Methylococcus capsulatus: one gene and its partner. The protein of the gene in region 2 interacts with the protein of the main gene of each other region in a pairwise test. Links are inferred from orthologs where the notes say so. Each region holds a gene or a part of one and is shown on either strand. Other genes may lie near its edges. The genes, in order: ileS and N4J17_RS06360.

Region 1 (9,321 bases), 1.0 Mb from region 2 along the record:
ACCGCCTGCCGGAATGCTTCCTGCGCCTTTGTCAGATCGCCGGAATCCACCGCCAGAATGACTTTCTTGATGTAGGTGCGCAGACGGCTGCGCAGAGCGGCATTGTGTGCACGGTTGTTCTCCGCCTGCCGAGCGCGCTTTTTCGCGGAAGCGATATTAGCCAAGGTCGACCTCTTCTGGGTTGCAACTGTAAGAAAAGCCAAGGATTGTGCTCAGCTTTCCTGCCGGTGTCAACCATAAATTCTGCGTCGGCGAGGCATTCGACCCACCGTTTGATTATACTGAGCTTTTTTAGCCGGAGCTGAACGCTGAGCCGACGTTTGCTGAAATCCACCGCGATGGTGGCTTCCATGACACTGATTTCACGTCTGCTGGGCTTCGTCCGCGACCTGATCATCGCGCGGACCTTCGGCGCCGACGCGGCGACGGACGCGTTCTTCGTCGCATTCCGGATACCTAATTTCCTGCGCCGGCTTTTTGCCGAAGGCGCCTTCTCGCAAGGGCTGGTACCTATCCTCTCGGAACTGCGCGCGGCCAAAGACGCTGCGGCTGCGAGGCAAACCATCGCGCACATGGCCGGAACGCTGGGGCTAGTTGCGGCCCTGCTCACCGGCCTGGGCATGGCTGCCGCGCCCATCCTGACCTTGCTGTTCGCTCCGGGCTTCCATGCCCAGCCCTTCCAATACGGCTGGGCAGTGGACATGCTGCGCATCACCTTCCCTTACTTGTTCTTCGTCATGCTGACGGCCTTTGCCGGGGGTGTTCTGCAGACCTGGGGACAGTTCGCTGTCCCGGCGCTCACCCCGGCTCTGCTCAACCTGGCGATGATCGCCGCCGCTCTGTGGCTGGCGCCGCTATTGAAGCAACCTGTGGAGGCGCTGGCCTGGGGCGTATTCACCGCCGGCATCCTGCAGCTAGTATTTCAGCTTCCCTCGCTCTGGGGTATTCGTCAGCTATCCCTGCCGCGCCCGGCCCGGCGGGACCGGGAGGTCCTGCGCATGTTCAGATCAATGGGACCGGCGATCCTCGGCGTGTCCGCGAACCAGATCAATCTGCTGTTGGACACGCTGGTGGCCTCGTTCCTGGCCTCCGGCAGCGTATCCTGGTTATATTACTCGGACCGGCTGGTGGAACTGCCGCAAGGGCTTCTGGGTGTGGCCATCGGAACGGCCATCCTGCCACATCTGGCCGCCGTCCATCTCGGCCGCGATAGCGACGGTTTTTCCCGGACGCTGGACTGGGCCCTGCGCTGGGTGGCCCTGCTCGGCTTGCCCGCCACCGTGGGATTGATGATTCTCGCCAAACCGCTGGTATCCACTCTGTTCGAGCACGACGAATTTTCCGACTACGACGCGGAAATGGCGAGCCGCAGCCTGATCGCCTATGCAGCCGGATTGCCAGGCGCCATTGCCGTCAAGGCGCTGGCCTCTGGATTCAGTGCCCGCCGGGACGTCCGCACCCCTTTGCGGTACGGCCTCCGCGCGATCGCAGCCAATGGCGTGCTGGCGCCCGTCCTGGCCTTCCTGCTGGCTCCCCATGGCTGGGGCCATGCCGGCCTGGCTGGCGCGACCGCGGCGGCGGCCTCGTTCAATGCGCTGCTGCTGTTCGGCAAATTGCTTGCCGATGGCACCTATAGGCCGGACGCATCCTGGCGCCGCTTCGGAGCCCGTCTGATCATCTCGAATGTCGCCATGGGCGCGCTGCTTACCCAAGCCCTCGAATCGCCTTGGACCGACTGGTCCGCCTCCGAACGCATCGTCCGTCTCGGCCTATGGATAGCGGCCGGCTTCGCCGTCTACTTGATCAGTTTGTTGCTGGCAGGTCTGCGTCCCCGACACCTGCTCCTTTCCGAAAAGGCGTGAATCCGGTCATGCGAGTGATTCATGGCCTTTCCGGCACGATATGCCCTCCTGCCTGCGTCGCCAGTATTGGCAACTTCGATGGTGTCCATCTGGGACATCAGACGCTGGTCCGCCGACTGGCCGACGAGGGGCACCGTCTCGGCCTGCCGGTCGCCCTGGTTCTGTTCGAGCCGCAGCCGCGCGAGTTCTTCGACAAAGACCACTCGCCTCCCCGTCTGATGCGGCTGTCGGAAAAACTGGCCAGACTCGCCGAGCTGCCGGTTGACTGGGTACTGGTGCTGCATTTCGATGAGGGGCTCGCCAATCTGGCGCCACAAGACTTCGTCCGGAGGATACTGGCCGAACGCCTTCACGTCCGCCATCTCATCGTCGGCGACGACTTCCGCTTCGGTCGCGGACGCAGCGGCGACCACGAACTGCTGTGCCGGCTCGGCCGGCTCCACGGCTTCTCGGTGAGCGATACCGAATCGGTGACGGTCGGCGGCGTCCGCGTCAGCAGCACGGGGGTACGGGAGGCGCTCAGGCAAGGCGACATGGCCGGAGCAGCCACACTGCTGGGCCGGCCTTACGCCCTATGCGGGCGTGTGGCTCATGGCAACCAGCTCGGCCGCCGGCTGGGCTTTCCCACCGCCAACATCGAGCTGGGGCGCGAAAACATTCCGGTGCAAGGCGTATTTGCCGTTACAATGGCGGGCATTTCAGCCGCTGCCTGGCCTGGCGTGGCCAACGTCGGCATCCGGCCGACCGTCAGCGGCAACCGCAAGGCCATGCTGGAAACCCATTTGTTCGATTTCGCCGGCGACCTGTACGGGCGCCGGGTGGAAGTCCATCTGCACCACAAACTTCGCGACGAGATGCGGTTCGCCAACCTCGAAGACCTGAAGGAACAGATTGCCCGCGATGCGGCCGCCGCGCGCCGCTATTTCGCGGCAGGCTGACCCGACACAAGACTGCCGACTTTCGACCATGGATTACAAGAGCACTCTCAATCTCCCCCACACGCCGTTTCCGATGAAAGCCAATCTGGCGCAGCGGGAACCCGAACAGCTCAAACGCTGGCGCACGCTGGATCTTTATAAGAAGGTGCGGTCCCTGCGCACCGGCCGGGACAAATTCATCCTGCACGACGGCCCGCCCTACGCCAACGGCGAAATCCACATCGGTCATGCCGTCAACAAGATCCTCAAGGACTTCATCGTCAAGAGCAGAATTTTGAGCGGCCTCGACGCCCCCTATGTGCCGGGCTGGGACTGCCATGGACTGCCCATCGAACTGATGGTCGAGAAAAAGATCGGCAAAGCTGGCTACAAGGTCAGTCCCGCCGAGTTCCGCAAAGCCTGCCGGGAATACGCCGCGGCCCAGGTCGACATCCAGCACCGTGAATTCGTCCGGCTCGGCGTGCTGGGTGACTGGGAAAACCCGTACCTGACCATGGATTTCCGCTTCGAGGCGGACATCGTCCGGGCACTCGGCCGCATTTCCTCGCGCGGCCACCTCGTCAAGGGCGCCAAGCCGGTGCACTGGTGCACCGACTGTGGGTCGGCCCTGGCCGAAGCCGAGGTGGAATATGAGAACAAGCACTCCCCAGCGATCGACGTGCGTTTCACCGTGATCGACGAATACGGTCTGATGGCGCGGTTCCACACCGCCGACGGCGCGCTTGGCGAAGGCCCCCTGTCGATCGTGATCTGGACCACCACGCCCTGGACCTTGCCTGCCAACCAAGCGGTGGCGCTCAACCCGGAAGTGGACTACGTGGTGGTCCAGCGCGCCGACGTCAAGGAGCGGCTGGTGCTCGCCGATGCGCTGATGAAGGACGTGATGCTGCGCTGCGGTGCGGAGGATTACCGCGTCATCGGCTATTGCAAAGGCGCGGCGCTGGAAGGCGCGCAGCTGCGGCATCCCTTCTACGACCGCATCGTCCCTGTGATCCTAGGCGACCACGTCACCCTGGACGCCGGCACCGGCGCGGTCCACACCGCCCCCGGCCACGGCCAGGAAGACTACGCCGTCGGCCAGCGTTATGGGCTTGCGGTGGACAACCCGGTCGGCGACGACGGCCGTTTCCTTCCCCACACCGAGCTGTTCGCGGGTGAACACGTCTTGAGCGCCAACGACCACGTGATCGAGGTGCTCAAAGAGCGAGGCGCGCTGCTGCATGAGGCGCGCATCGAGCACAGCTACCCGCATTGCTGGCGCCACAAAACCCCGGTGATTTTCCGCGCCACGCCCCAGTGGTTCATCGCCATGGACCAAAGCGAGCTGCGCCGCCAGGCCCTGGAGGCCATCGGCCAAGTGCAGTGGATACCGGATTGGGGCCGGGCCCGTATCGAAGCCATGGTCTCCAACCGCCCGGACTGGTGCATCTCGCGCCAGCGTACCTGGGGCGTACCGATTCCGTTATTCGTCCACAAGGAAACCGGCGCCCTGCATCCGGATACCGACCGGTTGATCGAGGAAGTCGCCAAGAAGATCGAAACCCGCGGCATCGATGCCTGGTTCGATCTGGATCCAGCCGAACTGCTGGGCACGGAAGCGGATCGGTACAGCAAGATCACCGATACCCTGGACGTATGGTTCGACTCCGGCGTCACCCACTATGCAGTACTGGCTCGGAACCCCGGCTTGGCCTTCCCCGCTGATCTCTACCTGGAAGGCTCGGACCAGCATCGCGGCTGGTTCCAGTCCTCGCTCATGACCTCGGTGGCAATGACCGGCCAAGCGCCCTACAAAGCCGTGCTGACCCATGGCTTCACCGTGGACGCCGAAGGCAAGAAGATGTCGAAGTCCCGCGGCAACGTGGTGGCGCCGCAGAAGGTCATGCAAACCCTGGGCGCCGATGTGCTACGGCTGTGGGTGGCGGCGACCGACTACCGCGGCGAAATGACGGTGTCCGACGAGATCCTCAAGCGCATCTCCGACGTCTACCGCCGTCTGCGCAACACCGCCCGCTATCTGCTGGCCAATCTCGATGGCTTCGATCCCGCGCTACACCTCGTCAAGCCGGAAGACATGCTGGCCTTGGACCGCTGGGCGGTGGACCGCGCCCTGGCGATCCAGCGGGACGTGATCGACGCCTATGAGAGCTATCAGTTCAACACCATCTTCCAGAAGACCCACCATTTCTGCTCGGTCGACCTGGGCAGCTTCTATCTGGACGTGCTCAAGGACCGGCAGTACACCTGCAAAACGGACAGCCTGCCGCGCCGCTCCGGCCAGACCGCGATGTACCACATCGCCGAAGCTCTGGTGCGCTGGCTCGCCCCCATCCTGAGTTTCACCGCCGAGGAGATCTGGCAATATCTGCCCGGCCAGCGTGAAGAATCGGTGTTTCTTTCCGAATGGTACGACGGCCTGTTCGGCCTCGAGGAAAGCTGCCGCTTCGATCGAGCGTTCTGGGAGCAGCTCCTGACAATCCGCGAGGCCGTCAGCAAAGAGCTGGAAGTCCTGCGGGTCCGCGGCGAAATCGGCTCTTCGCTGGACGCGGAGGTCGAGCTGTACTGCGATCCCTCCATGTTCCAGAAACTGAGCGAGGCGGGTGACGAGCTGCGCTTCGTGCTGCTGACCTCCTACGCGACGATCAAGCCGGCGGCGGAGGCCGGCGCAGGCACCCTGCCGACAGGAGTCCCCGGCCTGGAATTGAAACTCAGCGCCTGCGACAAACCCAAGTGCGTGCGCTGCTGGCACCACCGCCACGACGTCGGGACCGATCCGAATCATCCCGAACTGTGCGGCCGCTGCGTGGAGAACGTCGCCGGGGCTGGCGAAGTGCGGATTTTCGGTTGAGATCGTCCATGTTGAAATGGCTCTGGCTGTCGGTGCTGGTCTTCTCACTCGACCAGCTCACCAAGCAGATCGTCGACGCATCGATGCAGCTGTATGAGACGATTCCACTGCTGCCGGTGTTCCAGCTCACCTACCTACGCAACCAGGGCGCGGCATTCAGCTTCCTGAGCCAGGCGGGTGGCTGGCAGCGCTGGTTCTTCATCGCGCTCTCCGTCGGCGCCACGGTGCTGATCACCTACTGGCTCAAGCACATGGACCGGCGGAAAACCTGGGAAGCGGCAGCCTGGGCCCTGGTACTGGGCGGCGCCGTCGGCAACCTGCTGGACCGTGTCGTTCACGGCTACGTCATCGACTTTCTCGACGTGTTCTACGGCGACTGGCACTGGCCGGCGTTCAACATCGCCGACTCGGCCATCACCGTCGGCATCGGGATGCTACTGATCGATTCGTTCCGCATCCGAAGAGGCGCCTGAAACCAAAGGGGCGCTGCCTCGACCGGCGGCCGAGGCAGGAGGCGTAAGACGGAATTAATCTCGCTCAGGAGACACCAGATGTCCGGCTGCTGAATCCAGAACCGGCCCAGTTTGCGCCGGGTCTCCCCCAGCCATGGGAGACATCGCGAAGCGACGTGGACGTCCGGCGTCGACGATGTTCCTAAAGCACAGGCGAAACACGACAAGTTCGCCGATCCGCCCAGTCACTGGCAACGACCCGGCAACGAAAACACCAACGGCCTGATTCGGGGGTATCTGCCCAAGGGCTAAGACCGCGCCGGCGTCAGCCGGGCCGAACTCAACCGCACCGCCAATCTCTTCAATGACCGCCCGCGGAAATGCCGGGATCGTGAAATCCCCCCAAGTCTTTCAGCAGGAAATATACTCACCTCATGGATCTGCGTTTTTATTTTAGATTTTAAACCGCCGTCCAGGCTCATTCGACGCCCTTTATTCCCCCGATCGGGCCGGTGATTTCGCTTCTCGCATGGCCCTGGCCGCCTCGACCATGTTCGCCAGCGCCTGCTCCACTTCCGGCCATTGGCGGGTTTTCAGACCGCAGTCCGGGTTGACCCACAGCCGCGCCGGATCGACCGCTGCGCAGGCTTTCTCCAGCAAGGCCCGCATCTCGGCGCTGGATGGAATCCTCGGCGAATGGATGTCGTATACGCCTGGCCCGATGTCTCTGGGATAACCGAAGGCGCGGAAGGCCTCCAGCAGGTCCATGGCCGAGCGGCAGGTTTCGAGGGTGATGACGTCGGCATCCAGCTCAGCGATGGCCGGCAGGATGTCGCCGAATTCCGAATAGCACATGTGGGTATGGATCTGGGTGTCGTCGGCGACGCCGCTGGAAGCGAGCCGGAACGCCCGCACGGCCCAGTCCAGATAATCTGCCCGCTCAGCGGCTTTGAGCGGCAGCCCTTCGCGGAATGCCGGCTCGTCGATCTGGATCGCCGCCACCCCGGCGGCTTCCAGGTCGGCCACCTCGTCCCGGATCGCCAGCGCGATCTGCAGGGCGGTCGTCGCGCGCGGCTGGTCGTCCCGCACGAAGGACCATTGCAGCATCGTTACCGGCCCAGTCAGCATGCCTTTGACGGATTTTTTCGTCAGGCTCTGGGCGTAGCCGATCCATTCCACCGTCATCGGCTTAAGTCTTGCCACGTCGCCGTAGATGATGGGCGGCTTGACGCAGCGGGAGCCGTAGCTTTGCACCCAACCGTGCTTGGTGAAGGCGTAGCCGGCCAACTGCTCGCCAAAATACTCCACCATGTCGTTGCGCTCGGCCTCGCCGTGAACCAGCAGATCCAGCCCCAGGGCTTCCTGCCTGCTCACGGCTTCGCGGATGGCGGCCCGCATCGCATCCCGGTAGGCGGCCCCGTTCAATTCGCCGCTGCGGTGGGCGGCACGCGCTTTACGGATCGCCGGCGTTTGGGGGAACGAGCCGATGGTGGTGGTCGGAAATGGCGGCAGCCGCAGCCTCTCCCGCTGCAGTGTCCAGCGTTCGGCGAACGGCGAATAGCGGCTGAAATCGGCATCGCTCAAACCCTCCAGCCGCCGCTTGACGGCGGGGTCATGAGTCAACGGCGATTGCGCCCGAGCCTGCAGCAAGCGCACCTGTTCCGCGAGTTCCGTGGCGATGGCCTGCCGCCCCAGGCGCAGACCTTTGTCGATCACGGCCAGTTCCTCCAACTTCTGCACGGCGAAGGCGAGCCAAGCCTTGATCTCGGGATTCAGCGAGGTTTCCAGGCCCAGGTCCTGCGGCACATGCAGCAGGGAGCAACTGGGCGCGAGCCACAGCCTCTCCCCCAGCACCGCACTGACGTTTTCCGCCAGATCCAGCGCGCGACGGAGGTCGGTGCGCCAGACGTTGCGCCCGTCGATGAGGCCCAGGGAAAGCACTTTGTCCTCCGGGAAATCCTTCATGAAATCCGCGACCTGTTCCGGCGCCCGCACCGCATCGATATGCACCCCGGCGACAGCCGAGGACTTGAGCCATACCGCGTGCTCCGCCACTGATGCGAAATAGGTCGCCAGCAACAGCTTGGGACCGGCTTCCGCCAGGGAGGCATAGGCCGGCGCGAAGGCTTCGATCCATTCCTGCGGCAGATCCAGCCCCAGGATCGGCTCATCCATCTGCACCCAGTGCACGCCTGAGGCCTGCAGACGCCGCAGGATCGCGGCATAGGCCGGCAGCAGCCGGGGCAGGAGTTCCAGGCGGCTGAAGCCGGCCTGCTTTTCCTTGCCCAGGTAGAGATAGGTCAGGGGACCGATCAGCACCGGCTTGGGATTGAGCCGCAGAGCCTTGGCCTCCTCTACCTCGTCGAACAGCCATTCCGTGCCCGGACCGAATCCGGTTTCGCGATCGAACTCGGGGACGATGTAGTGATAGTTGGTATCGAACCACTTGGTCATTTCCATCGCCGGCTGCTCGGCGTTGCCCCGCGCGAGCTGGAAATACTGGTCCAGGGTCAGGACATCCGCCTGGAAGCCGAACCGGTTGGGGGCAGCACCAAGCAGCGCTGTCATGTTCAATATCTGGTCGTACCAGGCGAAATCGCCGACCGGCACCAGGTCGATGCCGGATCCGCTCTGGATCTTCCAGTGCCGGTCCCGCAATTGCCGCCCCGTTTCGGCCAACTCCGCCGGGCCGGTCCGGCCGCCCCAATAGGCTTCGACGGCCTGCTTCAGTTCGCGGTGGGCGCCGATGCGGGGAAATCCCAGGGAATGTGTGATCGCCATATCTGCCTCCTCATGCTCATCGAATTGAGAGCTGGCATGATCGGGACAGGGTGATTATTATTCAAACTCAATATTTTAATCGAATTCATCGATTTCATTCATGAAGCCATCTCTATTGGAACTCCGCCACCTGCAAACCCTGTTGGCCCTGGTGGAAACCGGCACGTTGTCGAAGGCAGCGGCGCGGGTGTTCCTCACCCAGTCGGCGATTTCGCACCAGATCAAGCAGTTGGAGGAGCACTATGGCGTTGTGCTGTTCGAGCGCAAGACCCAGCCCTTGCGTCTGTCGCCCGCTGGCCAGCGCCTGCACAGCCTCGCCGAAACGGTGATGAAGGCGGTGCGGGAAGCCGAACGCGACATCGCCCGCATCGCCCAGGGCAACAGCGGCCAGCTCCGGATCGCGGTGGAGTGCCACACCTGCTTCGACTGGCTGATGCCGG
Region 2 (4,005 bases):
ATCGGCGACGTCCAAGGCTGCTATGTAGAGCTGATGCGTCTGCTGGATCTGATCCGCTTCGATCCGGCCGCGGACCGCCTGCTGTTTACGGGTGATCTGGTCAATCGCGGGCCCCAGTCGCTGGAAACCCTCCGGTTTATCCGCTCGCTGGGAGCCGCGGCGGTCACGGTGCTCGGCAACCATGACCTGCACCTCTTGGCGGTGGCCTGTGAGGTCTCCCGGGTGAAGCACAAGGACACCTTCGGCGATGTGTTGGAAGCCGACGATCGGGACGAGTTGCTGGAGTGGCTGCGTACCCGCCCGCTGGTGCACCGGGAGGGCGGCTATTGCCTGGTCCACGCCGGTATCCCCCCTTGCTGGAGTGCGGAAACGGCTTTGGCCCGGGCCGGCGAGGTCGAGACGGTCCTCGCGGGCGGGGACATCGCCGGATTTTGCCGGCAGATGTACGGCGACCAGCCCGACCTCTGGTCTGAGGATCTGGCCGGATGGGACCGGCTCCGTTTCATCACCAATGCCTTGACCCGCATGCGCTATTGCGACCGGAGTGGCCGGCTAGATTTCAGGCAAAAGGGGGCGCCGGGGCGGCAACCGGCTTCCCTGGTTCCCTGGTTCGAAGTTCCGGGCCGAACGCCGCCGGGAGCTACGATCGTGTTCGGGCACTGGTCCACGCTCGGCTATTTCGCCGGTAGGGACTGTTACTGTCTGGACACGGGCTGCCTGTGGGGCGGCGAGCTTACTGCGCTGAAACTGGATGAGACTTTACAGCGATATGCCGTGCCATCGCTGCACGGGGGGTACCAGAAACCCACCTTGACGGAATAGCCGGCTCGGGGCTGTGGAGCAGCCGATGTGGTAGGTAGTAGGCGACATCCCTGTCGATTACGGCTCGTGCTTGTCGCAAGGCGCTCCACGCGAAGGTACACATTCCGACGCGGAAGATGCGCGTCGGAGGACTTGGATCAAGGAGCGTGTTTGTAGGCGGAGTTGGCTGCGTCTTCCTCAATGGCTTTGGCGGCAGTGACGTATTTGCCGTGTTCACTGCTCTTGACCATGGCGAGCGTCACGACGACTGCGATGACCAGACCCGCGATGTAAAACCAGAAATAATCTTTCTCTTCTTTGGCGTCGTTCATGGTTACTCCTCATATTGTTTTGGTGACGCTGTATTAAGCCAGCGTTGACAATATATAGAGACTCTCTGGCTCCTTCTTTGACGGGGGTCAAGGTTTCGACGGATGCAAGCCGCCGAGCCTGGGCTCATGTCAACTGCGCTAGGGCTTCAGCGATCCGTTCCCGCGAGTTCTCGAGGTCTTCCGGCGCGGCCGGCACGATGGCAGGCAGCGCGGTGATTTCCAGCGTATTGAGGATCAGTTGGCCGGGGGAGTTGAAATACTGCACCCACCACACCTTTGGCAAGCGGGTCAGGCTCACGCGGCAATCGCCGTAGCCCCGGGACAGAATGGAAAGGCCTGCGGTTCCCAGCGTGTCGATCAGGAATTTTGAATCTTCCGGTGTCAGCGGCAGCAGCGACAGGTTGATGACATGAGGACGATCGGCCGAACAGTCTGCCGAATGGTCGAAGATCTCCGTCAGCAACGCCGGGGCATTCATCAAACCTTCCGGAAAGACTTGAGGACACTGCGGCGGCTCATCGGCGGTCAGACGCTCGGCCCATTCGTACACTGCCTCCGGCGCAGGCCCGGTTTCGACGTCGTCCCGCCGCAACCGACCGTCGACGTAATGCTGTATGCGCCAGACTCCTGCGAACACCGATTCCCGGATCACCAGCCGATCACGCGGCCCGGCGATATTTATCAGCACCTCGCCTTCGCCGAGCACTTCGTCGACAAAGCGCCTGCTCGCAGGATCGCGGGCAGCGAGATTGACGCGGCCCGGGGCGCCGCCGAGCCGCTCGATCACTGTCCGCAGCACGGCGCGTCCGCCGCCGGTTTCCTCCCGGCTCAGCGCGTGCAAAAGTGGCGGCGTGAAGGTCGCCATGGCTTCCGGCATGGGTGGATAGGCGCATTCGGGGTCATCAGGCGGGCGGATGAGCGGTGTGTTTCCGGTCGCTATGAAAGCAAAATCGTCTTGCATGGAAGATCCTTGGAGATGTCGGAGTCCCGGGCGGGGTGGGTCGTCTTGCGTGGATCGCCTGGTAGAAAGCGGACATCGCCGATGCGGCAAGCGGCTTCGGCCGAAGGTCGCTGGCGTTCGTACTGCGTCATCTCCAGGGCATCGGCCGTGCAGTCCCCAGCGGGCCGGCGCCAGCCGGGCAGGCCGAGTTCTGCGCAGAAGGCGAGTATCCTGGCGATGGCGGGTTCGAGTTGCGCCTTGACGGGCGGCGTCAGGCTGCCGCCAAAGTCCTCCATGTCGACCGGCTGCACGCCCACCAGGTAAAGTCGCTCAGGCCCTTGCCCCATCAGCTTGCACAAGGCCAGCACCTCTTGGAAGCTGACCTGGTGCAGGCTGGTCTTGCCTGAATGCAGGTAGGCGGGCACGTCCTCGTCCCGGGCTTCTAGCAGCGATGCCGGTGCCTGGCCGAAATCCACCGCGTCGGCGACGATGAGTACCTCGCTTTCCTGGACGTAAGGGATCAGCGCCAGCCCTTGGGTGCCGCCGTCCATCACGGTGACGTTCTCAGGGAAAACGTAATCCCGCTGCAATGCCTGGGCGACGCGCACGCCAAAGCCCTCGTCCGCCCATAGCAGATTGCCGATGCCTAAGATCAGGACGCGGGGAAGCATCGGATCACGGACGCTCGTCCTTCCATACCCGCCAGCCGTCGATCATGGTGGTGGTGACGGACTGGCGCGACAAGTGCTGTTCCCTCACCGCCACGTAGACGTGGACGAGCGTGAAGATCACCAGGTACCACATGCCCAGATGATGCAGGCTGTGGACCTGCTGGCTACCGCCCAGGGCGGGCAGCACCCAGCCGAAGGCATTGGCGGCCCAACTTCCCGTGCCCAGCCCCTCGCCATATAGGGCGAAGCCGGTCGCGATCATGAAGAGGCTCCCGAGCACATAGAACAGGAACATGGCCAGCCCGGCAAGCGGGTTGTGGCCCGCGTGCTTGCGGGGCTCTTCGACCAGAAACAGGTACCAGCGGACCTCGTGCAGCAGCGCCTGCCACCAGTGGACGTCGTGGATGCGCGGCGCGAACAGCTCGCGGGCATACCGGTTGCCCACCAGCGCCCAGTAGGCGCGGCCGATCAGGCCGACGGCCAGCACATAACCGGCGGAGAAGTGAGCGAAGCGGATGTAACCCATCAAGTAGTGGTCGCTGGCCTCGCCGGAAGTCACCACCGGCGGCCAGGCTATCAGGAAGCCCGTGACCACCAGCACGACGATGGCGAGGGCGTTAACCCAGTGCCACAGCCGTACCGGCTTCTCGTAGACGTAGACCGGTTCGCTAAAACTATCGACGCTCGCCATGGCCGCAGACCTCACAATGTTTGCGTCAGCAGCGCCAGCCCCATGGCGCCCATCGCCGCGCCGCAGCTGCGGTACCAAGCCGGCTTTGCCAGCAGCCACACGCCCAGGATGACGCCGGTCAGGTGCAGCAGGCCGGTGGCGGTGATGAAGCCTACGGCATAAGTCCATCGTTTGGCATCCAGGCCGATCTCGGCCCCGTGTGCATAGCCGTGGAACAGTGCGAACAGGCCGACCAGGCTCAAGGCGGTGAACTGCGATAGGCGGACCTTGCCCGCCACTAGCAGTCCGAGCAGTACGACCGAGGCGGCGACGCCGGTCTCGGTGTGAGCCAGCGGAGTGCCGGCTGCGCCCAGCCATCCGCCCAGCCCCATGACCGCCATGAACGCCAGGGGCAGCAGCCACACCCGCCGCGGCGCAACGGTGACCGCCCACAGCCCCACGGCGATCATGGCCAGGAGATGGTCGGTGCCGAGAAAGGGATGGATGAAGCCGGACACGAAGCCCTCGACGGGATGCGCGCCGGTATGGGCGAGCGCGACGGGGCTCAGCGCCAACAGACTCGCCGTTCCG

The links.
Region 1: the proteins of N4J17_RS06360 (region 2) and ileS interact in binary tests that used the Escherichia coli proteins (3 or more experiments, as listed by UniProt). The link is inferred for Methylococcus capsulatus from one-to-one orthologs.

What each region holds. Positions count from the first base shown.
Region 1 is NZ_CP104311.1:284,295-293,615, forward strand. Bases 2,478-5,848 are described here. They hold ileS (isoleucine--tRNA ligase), read left to right. Parts: upstream 2,478-2,828; coding sequence 2,829-5,648; downstream 5,649-5,848. Other genes in these bases: ribF (bifunctional riboflavin kinase/FAD synthetase), read left to right, coding at 2,478-2,800; lspA (signal peptidase II), read left to right, coding at 5,657-5,848. Outside these bases: rpsT (30S ribosomal protein S20), read right to left, coding at 1-164; murein biosynthesis integral membrane protein MurJ, read left to right, coding at 351-1,862; more of ribF, read left to right, coding at 1,871-2,477; more of lspA, read left to right, coding at 5,849-6,121; metE (5-methyltetrahydropteroyltriglutamate--homocysteine S-methyltransferase), read right to left, coding at 6,593-8,881; N4J17_RS01310 (LysR family transcriptional regulator), read left to right, coding at 8,982-9,321. UniProt on the Escherichia coli protein: Catalyzes the attachment of isoleucine to tRNA(Ile). As IleRS can inadvertently accommodate and process structurally similar amino acids such as valine, to avoid such errors it has two additional distinct tRNA(Ile)-dependent editing activities.
Region 2 is NZ_CP104311.1:1,297,627-1,301,631, forward strand. The notes cover bases 908-3,874. They hold N4J17_RS06360 (HyaD/HybD family hydrogenase maturation endopeptidase), read right to left. Parts: upstream 2,745-3,874; coding sequence 2,070-2,744; downstream 908-2,069. Other genes in these bases: N4J17_RS06350 (hypothetical protein), read right to left, coding at 960-1,133; N4J17_RS06355 (hydrogenase expression/formation protein), read right to left, coding at 1,258-2,094; cybH (Ni/Fe-hydrogenase, b-type cytochrome subunit), read right to left, coding at 2,749-3,435; N4J17_RS06370 (HupE/UreJ family protein), read right to left, coding at 3,447-3,874. Also shown: N4J17_RS06345 (symmetrical bis(5'-nucleosyl)-tetraphosphatase), read left to right, coding at 1-822; more of N4J17_RS06370, read right to left, coding at 3,875-4,005.